One region of the Actinomadura gamaensis genome, then DNA from elsewhere that is predicted to be linked to it. Evidence: riboswitches for the same ligand, from Rfam matches in the RefSeq annotation. Region 1 holds a riboswitch; the other holds the start of a gene.
What was found. Region 1 has a riboswitch for ZMP and ZTP ahead of ACFPCY_RS25200 (bifunctional methylenetetrahydrofolate dehydrogenase/methenyltetrahydrofolate cyclohydrolase). Riboswitches for the same ligand answer to the same signal wherever they lie in the genome.

Region 1 (5,593 bases):
CTGCTGCCGTCCTTCCCCGGCGCGCACGCCGTCCGCGACGCCCTGGCCTACGGCGTCAAGCTGACGGGCTGTACCGTGCATTTCGTCGACGAAGGCGTGGACACCGGACCCGTCATCGCCCAGGAGGCCGTCCAGGTGCGCCGGCACGACGACGAGGACTCCCTGCACGAGCGCATCAAGCAGGTCGAGCGCCGCCTCCTGGTGGACGTCGTCGGCCGGCTCGCCCGTGACGGCTGGACCTCCGAGGGCAGGCGGGTCTCCATGAAGTGCAGAACCTGCAACACGTCCGCTGACGATGGAGGGGAGCTCGGCCGGTGAGTCGGGTGGGTATCAGGCGCGCGCTGATCAGCGTGTACGACAAGACGGGGCTGGAGGAGCTCGCCCGCGGGCTCCACGAGGCGGGGGTGGAGATCGTCTCGACCGGCTCCACGGCCGGCCGGATCGCCGCCGTCGGCGTCCCGGTCATGAAGGTGGAGAAGCTCACCGGGTTCCCCGAGTGCCTGGACGGGCGGGTCAAGACGCTGCACCCGAAGGTGCACGCGGGCCTGCTCGCCGACCGGCGCAAGGAGGACCACCTCCAGCAGCTCGACGACCTGCACGTCGAGCCGTTCGACCTGGCGGTGGTGAACCTCTACCCGTTCTCCGACACGGTGGCGTCGGGGGCGAAGCCGGACGAGTGCGTCGAGCAGATCGACATCGGCGGCCCGACCATGGTCCGCGCCGCCGCCAAGAACCACGCCAGCGTCGCGGTCGTCGTCTCGCCGGAGCGGTACGGCGAGGTGCTGGAGGCCGTGCGCGCGGGCGGGTTCACGCTGGAGGAGCGCCGCCGCCTGGCCGCCGCCGCGTTCGCCCACACCGCCGCCTACGACGTGGCCGTGGCGTCCTGGTTCGCCTCGTCCTACGCCCCGGACGCCGAGGCCGCCGAGACCGGCTGGCCCGACTTCGCGGGCGCGACGTGGGAGCGCAAGAACCCGCTGCGCTACGGCGAGAACCCGCACCAGCGCGCCGCGCTCTACACCGACCCGGGCGGCAGGGGCGGCCTCGCGAACGCCGAGCAGCTGTACGGCAAGGAGATGTCGTACAACAACTACGTCGACACCGACGCCGCGCACCGCGCCGCCTACGACTTCGGCGAGCCCTGCGTCGCGATCATCAAGCACGCCAACCCGTGCGGCATCGCGGTCGGCGCGGACATCGCGGAGGCGCACCGCAAGGCGCTGGAGTGCGACCCGACCTCCGCCTACGGCGGCGTGATCGCGGCGAACCGGCCCGTCGACGCCGCGATGGCCTGGCAGATCACCGAGAGCTTCGCCGAGGTGATCATCGCGCCGTCCTTCGACGAGGAGGCCGTGGCGGTCCTCACCGGGCGGTTCAAGAACGTCCGGCTGCTGGTCTGCCCGGACGGCCCGGCCAACCCGACCGAGTCGCGCCGGATCGACGGCGGCCTGCTGATCCAGACCGTCGACCGGCTGGACGCCGCCGGCGACGACCCGGCGAACTGGGAGCTGAAGACCGGCGCGCCCGCCGACGAGGCCACCCTGCGCGACCTCGCGTTCGCGTGGAAGGCGTGCCGTCCGGTCAAGTCCAACGCGATCCTGCTCGCCAAGGACGGCGCGACCGTCGGCGTCGGGATGGGCCAGGTCAACCGGGTCGACTCGGCGCGCCTCGCGGTGGCGCGCGCGGGCGAGGAGCGGGCGCGGGGCGCGGTCGCCGCGTCCGACGCGTTCTTCCCGTTCCCGGACGGCCTCCAGATCCTGCTGGACGCCGGGGTGACCGCGGTCGTCCAGCCGGGCGGCTCGATCCGCGACGAGCAGGCGATCGAGGCCGCCGAGAAGGCCGGGATCACCATGTACTTCACGGGCGTCCGGCACTTCTTCCACTGACCGGCGCGTCGCATGCCACGACCCCGGCGGCCGTCCGGCCGCCGGGGTCTCGGCGAAGTGGCAGGTTTTACTCTCCGCGTCGTTTAGCCTCGATGAAGGCCGCGTCGCATTGCCCGTTCCTGACCGTCGCGCGGCCCTCGCTTGGGAGATCCGCGCATGGAACACCTCGTCGGCTGGCTGCTTGGCTCCGTCCTCCAGGCCCCGGCCCTGCTCATGGAGTCCCGCCAGTTCGTCGGCGTCCTCGCCGCCGCGGCGGCGGCGATGCTCGCCGCCCAGCTCGGCTGGCACGGCACCGACCGCATCATCGCCTGGCGCGGCCGTCCCGACCAGGACTGACCCCTTGTCCGGAGGCTCAGCGGAGCCGCGCGCGCAGCGCCGCTCCGGCCTCCGGCCACTCGGTGTCGAGCATCGAGTAGACGGCGGTGTCGCGGAGCGTGCCGTCCGGGCGGATCCGGTGCCGCCGGTGAAAGCCTTCGAAGGACGCGCCGAGCCGCTCGATCGCCGCGCGCGACCGGTCGTTCAGCCGGTCGGTGTGCCAGCCGACCCGCAGGGCGCCGAGGCCGTCGAACGCCCGCGCAAGGAGCATGAGCTTCGACTCGGTGTTGAAGCCGCCGCGCTGCCAGCGCGCGCCGAGCCAGGTGTGCCCGATGTACAGGTTCCGGTTGCGGGGATCGATCTCGTAGAAGGACGTGGTGCCCGCGACCTCGCCGGTCGCCACGTCGATCTGCGCCCAGGGCAGCCGCTGCCGGCGCTCGCAGGCGGCCAGCGCGTCCGCGACGATCGCCCGCATCTCGTCCAGATCGGCGGGGCGGCGGTGGCTGAGCCAGCGCCACACGGCCGGGTCCTTGCCCGCCTCGAACAGGCCCTCGGCGTGCTCCTCCGCCAGCGGCTCCAGCCGGACGTACCGCCCGGTCAGGACGGGACGATCGAACCATGCGTCGTTCATGGCCCCGACGCTAGGGCCGGGAGCAGACGCCCGGAACGGCCACTTCGCCGCAATTCCCGGGAACCACTCCGTGGAGCCCTCGCGCGACCCCGCCCGTCCGGAGGTCCCCGGGAAGGGAAACGCCCGCCGGCGAACCGCCCGGTAGCATGAGGGGGACGCGACTGGCGCAGACAAGGTGGATTCGACCACCGGGGAGCGGAGACGGTCCGGACACCGCGCGCCTGGGTGGACGGAGGTTCGCAGACCGGGGCCGCCCTGCGCGGACTCGGCGAGATCCGCGCGGAGGTACCGAATGAGCGCGAACATCCTGGACGGCAAGGCCACGGCGGCGGAGATCCGCGCCGACCTGACGGTGCGCGTCGCGGCGCTGAAGGAGCGCGGCGTGAGCGTCGGGCTCGGCACCGTCCTGGTCGGCGACGACCCGGGCAGCCACGCCTACGTGAACATGAAGCACCGGGACTGCGCCGAGGTCGGCATCGAGTCGATCCGGCGCGACCTGCCCGCCACCGCGACCCAGGGGGAGGTCGAGCAGGCTGTCCGGGAGCTGAACGAGGACCCGGCCTGCACCGGCTACATCGTCCAGCTCCCGCTGCCCAAGGGCCTGGACGAGTTCCGCGTGCTGGAGATGATCGACCCGGCCAAGGACGCCGACGGCCTCGCGCCGATCAGCCTCGGCCGGCTCACGCTCATGCAGCCGGGCTCGCTGCCCTGCACGCCCAAGGGCATCGTCGAGCTGCTGCGCCGCTTCGACGTGCCGATCGCGGGCGCGGAGGTCGTGGTCGTGGGCCGCGGCATCACCGTCGGCCGCTCGCTCGGCCTGCTGCTCACGCGCCGCACCGAGAACGCGACCGTGACGCTCTGCCACACCGGCACGCGCGACCTGGCCGCGCACACCCGCAACGCCGACATCATCGTGGCGGCGGCGGGCGTTCCCGGTCTGATCACCGCCGGCATGGTGAAGCCGGGCGCGGCCGTCCTGGACGTCGGCGTCTCCCGCGTGGACGGCAAGCTCGCCGGCGACGTCGCCGAGGACGTCCGCGAGGTCGCGGGCTGGGTCGCCCCGAACCCGGGCGGCGTCGGCCCGATGACCCGCGCGATGCTCCTGGCCAACGTCGTGGAACTGGCCGAGACGTCCGCCCGCTCCTGATCCGCCCGCTCCGATCCGCCCGCTCCTGATCTCCGGACGGTGAGTCCGCCTGTGCGGCGGTGATCCCGCCGGGGGTCTCACGACCCCCGGCGGGGGGAAGCACGGTCGCCCTGGTGCGCTGCCGGGCCCGGGGCGACCGCGTGATCACACCGCCTCGTCCTAGCTAGCCCTCCGGGCGGCGGCGGTATGGCGGCCGGGACCGCCGTTCAGAGGGTGGCCGTGGGTCGCGCCCTGGGGCGGGACCGGACGGCGGATCTCGCCGGTGGCACGGCCGTCCACGGGGGGCCGGCCCTGCTGCGGGACGTGCACCGGCGGCAGCGGCCGGACCAGTCCCATGGCGATGACCTCGTTGGCGAGCCGGGTGCGCCGGTTGGCGCCCTCGGGGATGCGGAACTTCTGGTAGAGGCGCAGCAGGTGCTGCTTGACGGCGGCCTCGGTGACCACCAGGTCGGCGGCGATCTCGCGGGCGGTGGCCGGAGCGACGAACGCCTCGTCCGACAGGGCGGGGCGGCACAGCGAGGTCAGCACGTCGACCTCGCGGCGGGTGAGCTCCGGAGCCACGGCGCGCCGCAGCTCGACGTCGGGATCGACCTCCTCGCGGGGGATGCCCCCCATCCGGCAGCGCGCCGTGCCGAAGCTCACGACGTCGCCGTCCTCCAGGACACGGCGCGCGATCGGGCGGCCGTTGACACGGGTCCCGTTGCGGGACAGCCCCATGTCGACGACGTACACGTACGGGCCGCGCCGAACGATCTCTGCGTGCAAACGGGACACACTCGGGTCGTCGAGGCGGATGTCGACTCCTCGCCCTCGGCCGACCGTCGTTACGTCGGGGCGCAGCGGCATCACCAGTCCGCTGTCCTCGATCCGCATGAACGGCCCCTCCACGGCAGTCCTCCCAGCTAGTTAGCGACCCCTGTCTGCCGGGTTACCCGTGCCGGTGATCGTCACACCCTCCTACCGGTGAGTAGGGCCGATGGCACAGGGGTTTCCGTGTTCTCCGGTTTTCGTCGTAAATAGGGTTCGTCGGGCGTTATCCGGAGGTCGTGGAACGGTCCAAGAACGCGTTCGACGGCGGCACCCACCCCGCCTCCGCGCCCTCGGACCCGCCGTTCCACGGCCGCAGGCCCGCCGTTCCACGGCCGCGTCCCCGCGGTCCGGCGTTCCCGCCTGCCCGGTTCCGCGCGCCCCGGCCACCGGCTCCCCGCCGGCGCGGCCGTCGTCACCCGGCCCGTTCGGCGCTACGGTGGAAGGCGGGAGCACGGATCACCTCGGCGTGCCGCACGCCGGCGCGCCGACCGGCGTGCCCGACGCGCGCCGGGATCGGAACGGACCGTCCGGACGAGGGGCACTTCGGCATGAGCACGCAACTGCACCGGCGACGGCGCACGCCGCGCGGCGGCGGGGTGGGGCCGAACTGGCTCGGCCAGCTCCCGTACCTGATCGTCCTCGCCGGGGTCGGCGGCGGCCTGGTGCTGTGCGCGCTGCACTACTTCCGCAAGGGCTCGGGCCTGCTCGCCGCCGCCGTCCTGCTGGGCGCGCTCGCGCGGCTGGTGCTGCCGCCGAGCCAGGTCGGCATGCTGGAGACCCGCAAGCGCTGGCTGGACGTCACGATCA
Region 2 (5,593 bases), on a different contig from region 1:
AAGGGCGAGGTCAAGCCCGAGCTCTCCCTCGCGCCGGTCGCCGCCCGGCTCGGCGAGCTGCTCGGCCGGGACGTGGCGTTCGCGTCCGACGTCGTGGGCGACTCCGCCCGCGCGACGGTCGAGGGCCTCGCGGACGGCCAGGTCGCGCTCCTGGAGAACCTGCGCTTCGAGCCCGGCGAGACCAGCAAGGACGACGCCGAGCGCGGCGCGCTCGCCGACAGGCTGGCCGGCCTCGCCGACCTGTACGTCGGGGACGGCTTCGGCGCCGTCCACCGCAAGCACGCCAGCGTGTACGACGTCCCGCAGCGGCTGCCGCACGCCGCCGGCCTCCTGATCGCGGCCGAGCTGGACGTGCTGCGCAAGCTCACCGAGGACGTCGCGCGCCCCTACGCGGTCGTGCTCGGCGGCTCCAAGGTCTCCGACAAGCTCGGCGTGATCGACAACCTGCTCGGCAAGGCCGACCGGATCCTCGTCGGCGGCGGCATGGTCTTCACCTTCCTCAAGGCCCAGGGCCACGAGGTCGGCACGTCGCTGCTGGAGGAGGACCAGCTCGACACCGTCCGCGAGTACCTGGAGCGGGCGGAGAAGAACGGAGTCGAGTTCGTCCTGCCGACCGACATCGTCGCCGCGTCGGCCTTCGCCGCCGACGCCGACCACGAGGTCGTCCCGGCCGGCGCGATCCCCGCCGACCGGATGGGCCTGGACATCGGCCCCGAGTCCGGCCGCCTGTTCGCCGCGCGGCTCGCGGACGCCGAGACGGTCTTCTGGAACGGCCCGATGGGCGTGTTCGAGATGGAGCCCTACTCCCACGGCACCCGGGCCGTCGCGCAGGGCCTGATCGACTCCGGCGCGTTCACCGTGGTGGGCGGCGGCGACTCGGCCGCGGCCGTGCGGCAGCTCGGCTTCGACGAGGGCGCGTTCTCGCACATCTCGACCGGCGGCGGCGCCAGCCTGGAGTACCTGGAAGGCAAGACCCTGCCCGGCCTGAAGGCTCTGGAGGACTGACGACGATGGCCCCTTCCGCCAACGCCCCCGCGCGCAAGCCGCTGATGGCGGGCAACTGGAAGATGAACAACAACCACCTCGAGGCGATCGCGCTCGTCCAGAAGCTCGCGTTCGGGCTCAAGGAGGCGGACTACGCCGCGGTGGACGTCGCCGTCCTGCCCCCCTTCACCGACCTGCGCTCGGTGCAGACGCTGGTGGACGCCGACAAGCTGGAGATCAAGTACGGCGCGCAGGACATCTCGCCGCACGTCTCCGGCGCCTACACCGGCGAGATCTCCGGCGCGATGCTGGCCAAGCTCGGCTGCTCGTACGCGACCGTCGGGCACTCCGAGCGCCGCCAGTACCACCACGAGGACGACGCGCTGGTCAACGCCAAGGCCCGGGCCGCGCTCGCCAGCAAGATCACGCCGATCGTGTGCGTGGGCGAGGGCCTGGACGTCCGCAAGGCGGGCGAGCACGTCGGCCACTGCGTGGACCAGGTCACCGGCGCGCTGGTGAAGATCCCCGCCGACCAGGCCGCCGAGCTGGTGATCGCCTACGAGCCGGTCTGGGCGATCGGCACCGGCGAGGTCGCCACCCCCCAGGACGCCCAGGAGGTCATCGGCGCGATCCGGGCCCGGCTGGCCGAGCTGTACGACGGCGAGACGGCCGCGAAGGTGCGGATCCTGTACGGTGGCTCGGTCAAGGGCAGCAACATCGCCGGGATCATGGCGCAGCCGGATGTGGACGGCGCTTTGGTGGGTGGTGCCAGTCTGGACGCGGGTGAGTTCGTCAAGATCTGCCGTTACCGGGAGTTCCCGGTCTGAACCCGACGCCGTCGGCGGCCGGTGGTTGAGATCAATTCGGTCTCGACCCGCCGGTTCTTGCCGAACCAGCGGAGAGTTCGTCGTACCCTTCGGGGGTGACGGGTAAACCGCCCGGCTAGATCCTCCGTCCCAACATCAGACAGGCCCCGCCCGGCGGGGACGGCCAGAGAAGGCGCGCAACTGTGATCATCGCTACGTCCATCGTGCTCATCATCACGAGTTTGCTGATGGTGGTCCTCGTCCTGATGCACAAGGGCAAGGGCGGGGGACTGTCCGACATGTTCGGCGGCGGCATCTCGTCGTCGCTGGGCGGGTCGTCGGTGGTGGAGCGGAACCTGGACCGGCTGACCATCGGGGTCGGAGTGGTCTGGTTCGCCTCGATCATCGTGCTCGGCCTGCTGTTCAAGCACAAGGGCGTCGGCTGAGCCGCGCTCCCGCCGAGCGAACCACAGCACCAAGAGCGAACAAGAACGCCTAACACCGCCGAGCCGCCGCCCGGCTCCCCAGAGCTACCGCGCGACCGCGGGCGGCGGCGTACCAACCGAGGAGTAAGTCCGTGGGTAGTGGCAACGCGATTCGGGGCAGCCGTGTCGGAGCCGGTCCGATGGGTGAGGCCGAGCGCGGGGACGCGGCGCCCCGCGTGTGGGTGACCTTCTACTGCGCCAACCGGCACGAGACCCGGCCGAGCTTCGCGACCGACGTCGCGGTCCCCGACACGTGGGACTGCCCGCGCTGCGGGTTCCCCGCCGGGCAGGACAAGGACAACCCGCCGGCCCCGCCGAAGACCGAGCCCTACAAGACGCACCTCGCCTACGTGAAGGAGCGGCGCAGCGACGCCGACGGCGAGGCGATCCTGGAGGAGGCCCTCGCCAAGCTCCGCCAGAAGCGCGAGGCCGTCAAGCGCGCGATGGAGGCCGCGCGCTCCTGACGCGCCGCCCCCTTCGGCCCGGTACCCGAGCAGCGGGACCGGGCCTTTCCGCGTCCGGCTTCGGCCGGGGCGCCGGAGCGGCGGGCGCGGGCTCAGGGGCTGGTGACCTCCGCCTGGGACGGACGCGGCGCCGGAACGGACGCGCCGTCCTGCTCCCTGCTCTGCTCTCGTCCCTCGGACGGCGCCGGAGCCGGATCGAAACGGCCGGCGAGGACGCGGCCGAGGCGCTGGCCCGGCTTCTCGATCCAGCGGTGCGTGGCCCAGCTCGCCGCCAGCAGCAGCGCCACGAACGGGACCAGCAGCAGCGGCTGGTCGTCGTGGGGCCGTCCGATGGTCATGTCGAGGACCATCAGCAGCAGCTCGTGCAGCAGGTAGGCCGAGTAGCTGACGACGCCGAGCCAGGCGAGCCAACGTGGGACGTGCCGGTGCCGCAGCGCGAACCCGGCCGCGAAGACGGCGAACGCCGCGACGACGGCGAGGGCCCAGGCGCGCTTCGCGCCGAGGTCGGTGTCCCAGGTGGTGTAGTGGTGGAAGCGCCAGAACCCGGTCCCGGCGGCGCTCGCCAGCACCAGCGCGCAGACGGCGAGGGCCGTGCGGGGCCGGATCTGGCCCCGTTCGGCGCGGTGCACGACCGTCCCGGTGAACATGACGGCGAGGATCGCGAGGCCCTGCCAGGGGTCGACGCGCCCGTTGAACAGGACGAGGGCGAGCGCGAGCGCGCCGCCGAGCAGCGCGCCGATCCGCGCGATCATCCAGCGGCGCGCGCAGGCCAGCCCGATCGCGGCCGTCATCAGCACGAACGCGGCGAGCGAGACCCGTCCCTCACCGAACCGCCCCGACAGCGCGACGGCGGGCAGCACCGTCGCGAGCGCGGGCGCCGCGACCGCCAGCGCGGACGCCGTCGCCACCGACCGCCGGTGCCAGCCGACCGAGAACAGCGCCACGACCAGCAGGTAGAAGGCCATCTCGTAGGACAGCGTCCAGAGGACGTTGATCGCGCTCGGCACTCCGAGCAGGTCCTGCATCATCGTGAGGTGGGACAGCGCCACGACGGCCGGGTGGTAGGCGGTCGCGAGCCCCTCCCGCAGCTCGTACAGGCCCGTCACGTGCAGGACGACCACGAACGCCACCGCGGCGGCGAGCAGCGGGTAGATCCGGAAGACCCGGCCCGTCCAGAACCGCCGCACCGATCCGCGCCGCTCCAGCGAGGCGGGCACGATGTACCCGCTGACGAGGAAGAACACCAGCACGCCGAACGCCCCGGGGTCGAACCATTCCAGCAGCGTCCGGCGGAAGTGCGGCATGTAGTGGTAGGTCGCGTGGTGCAGCGCCACGGTGATCGCGGCCAGGCCGCGCAGGGCGTCCAGCCAGGCCAGCCGGACGGTCGCGTCCGGCCTGCGGAGGGGGAGTTCGGAACGCATCCCCCGGACCCTAGCGGCTTTCCGGTCCGGCGGGCATAAAAAGGATCATCCGGGCGGGGTGGTGCGGACCGCTATGATGACCAGCACGCGACTGGCGCAGTCAAGGTGGATCCGACCACCGGGGAGCGAACGCCGCCGCACACCGCGCGCCTGGGTGTACGGGACACCTCATCACGGCCGGGGTGCCCGAGACCGCGCCTCCGGCCCGAGCTTCGCGGAGGCAGCCATGCACGAGCCGTCGATCCCCCACCTCACCGCCGAGGACCCCGAGATCGCCGGGCTGGTGGAGGCCGAGGCACGCCGCCAGCACGACAAGCTCCGGCTGATCGCCTCGGAGAACTACGTCTCGCCGGCCGTCCTGGAGGCGACCGGCAGCGTCCTCACCAACAAGTACTCCGAGGGTTACGCGGGCCGCCGGTACTACGAGGGCCAGCAGAACGTCGACCCGGTCGAGCTGACCGCGATCGAGCGGGCCAAGGCGCTGTTCGGCGTCGAGCACGCCAACGTCCAGCCGTACTCGGGCTCGCCCGCCAACCTGGCCGTCTACCTGGCGTTCCTGAACCCGGGCGACACCGTCCTCGGGCTGTCGCTGCCGATGGGCGGCCACCTCACGCACGGCTGGTCGGTGTCGGCCACGGGCAAGTGGTTCAACCCCGTCCGGTACGGGGTGCGCCCCGACACCGGCCGCGTCGACATGGACGAGGTGCGCGACCTCGCGCTGCGCGAGCGGCCGAAGCTGATCTGGTGCGGCGGGACGGCGATCCCGCGCACGATCGACTTCCCGGCGTTCGCCGAGATCGCCCGCGAGAGCGGCGCGGTGCTGGCCGCCGACATCGCGCACATCGCGGGCCTGATCGCGGGCGGCGCGCACCCGTCCCCGGTCGGCCACGCGGACGTGATCACGACGACCACGCACAAGACGCTGCGCGGCCCGCGCGGCGCGATGGTGATGTCCACCGAGGAGCATGCCAAGGCGGTCGACAAGGCGGTCTTCCCGGGGCTCCAGGGCGGCCCGCACAACCACACCACGGCCGCGATCGCGGTGGCGCTGCGCGAGGCCGCGCGTCCGGACTTCCCGGCCTACGCCCGGCAGATCGTCGCGAACGCCCGCGCGCTCGCGGACGCGCTGCTCGCCCGCGGCTACGACCTGATCTCCGGCGGCACCGACAACCACCTGATCCTCATCGACCTGACGAACAAGGGCGTCGCGGGCAAGCCCGCCGCGCAGGCGCTCGACCGGGCCGGGATCGAGCTGAACTACAACGCCGTCCCGTTCGACCCGCGCAAGCCGTTCGACCCGTCCGGGCTGCGCATCGGCACCGCCGCGATCACCACCCGCGGCCTGACCGAGCGGCACATGGAGCCGGTCGCCGCGTGGATCGACGAGGTCGTCCAGGCGACGGCCAAGGGCGACGAGGCGGTCGTGGAGCGGG

Region 2: it holds a riboswitch for ZMP and ZTP, as region 1 does, so the genes downstream of both, ACFPCY_RS17865 (serine hydroxymethyltransferase) here and ACFPCY_RS25200 (bifunctional methylenetetrahydrofolate dehydrogenase/methenyltetrahydrofolate cyclohydrolase) in region 1, are expected to answer to the same signal.

What each region holds. Positions count from the first base shown of each region.
Region 1 covers NZ_JBHSIT010000007.1:459,457-465,049, reverse strand. The annotation lists gene purN (phosphoribosylglycinamide formyltransferase) at 1-318, shown strand, start outside; gene purH (bifunctional phosphoribosylaminoimidazolecarboxamide formyltransferase/IMP cyclohydrolase) at 315-1,883, shown strand; gene ACFPCY_RS25210 (hypothetical protein) at 2,040-2,219, shown strand; gene ACFPCY_RS25205 (GNAT family N-acetyltransferase) at 2,236-2,829, opposite strand; ZMP/ZTP riboswitch at 2,977-3,063, shown strand; gene ACFPCY_RS25200 (bifunctional methylenetetrahydrofolate dehydrogenase/methenyltetrahydrofolate cyclohydrolase) at 3,122-3,976, shown strand; gene ACFPCY_RS25195 (FHA domain-containing protein) at 4,136-4,864, opposite strand; gene ACFPCY_RS25190 (DUF3017 domain-containing protein) at 5,335-5,593, shown strand, end outside.
Region 2 covers NZ_JBHSIT010000005.1:30,924-36,516, forward strand. The annotation lists gene ACFPCY_RS17840 (phosphoglycerate kinase) at 1-1,005, shown strand, start outside; gene tpiA (triose-phosphate isomerase) at 1,011-1,811, shown strand; gene secG (preprotein translocase subunit SecG) at 1,994-2,236, shown strand; gene ACFPCY_RS17855 (RNA polymerase-binding protein RbpA) at 2,368-2,739, shown strand; gene ACFPCY_RS17860 (acyltransferase family protein) at 2,832-4,160, opposite strand; ZMP/ZTP riboswitch at 4,238-4,323, shown strand; gene ACFPCY_RS17865 (serine hydroxymethyltransferase) at 4,387-5,593, shown strand, end outside.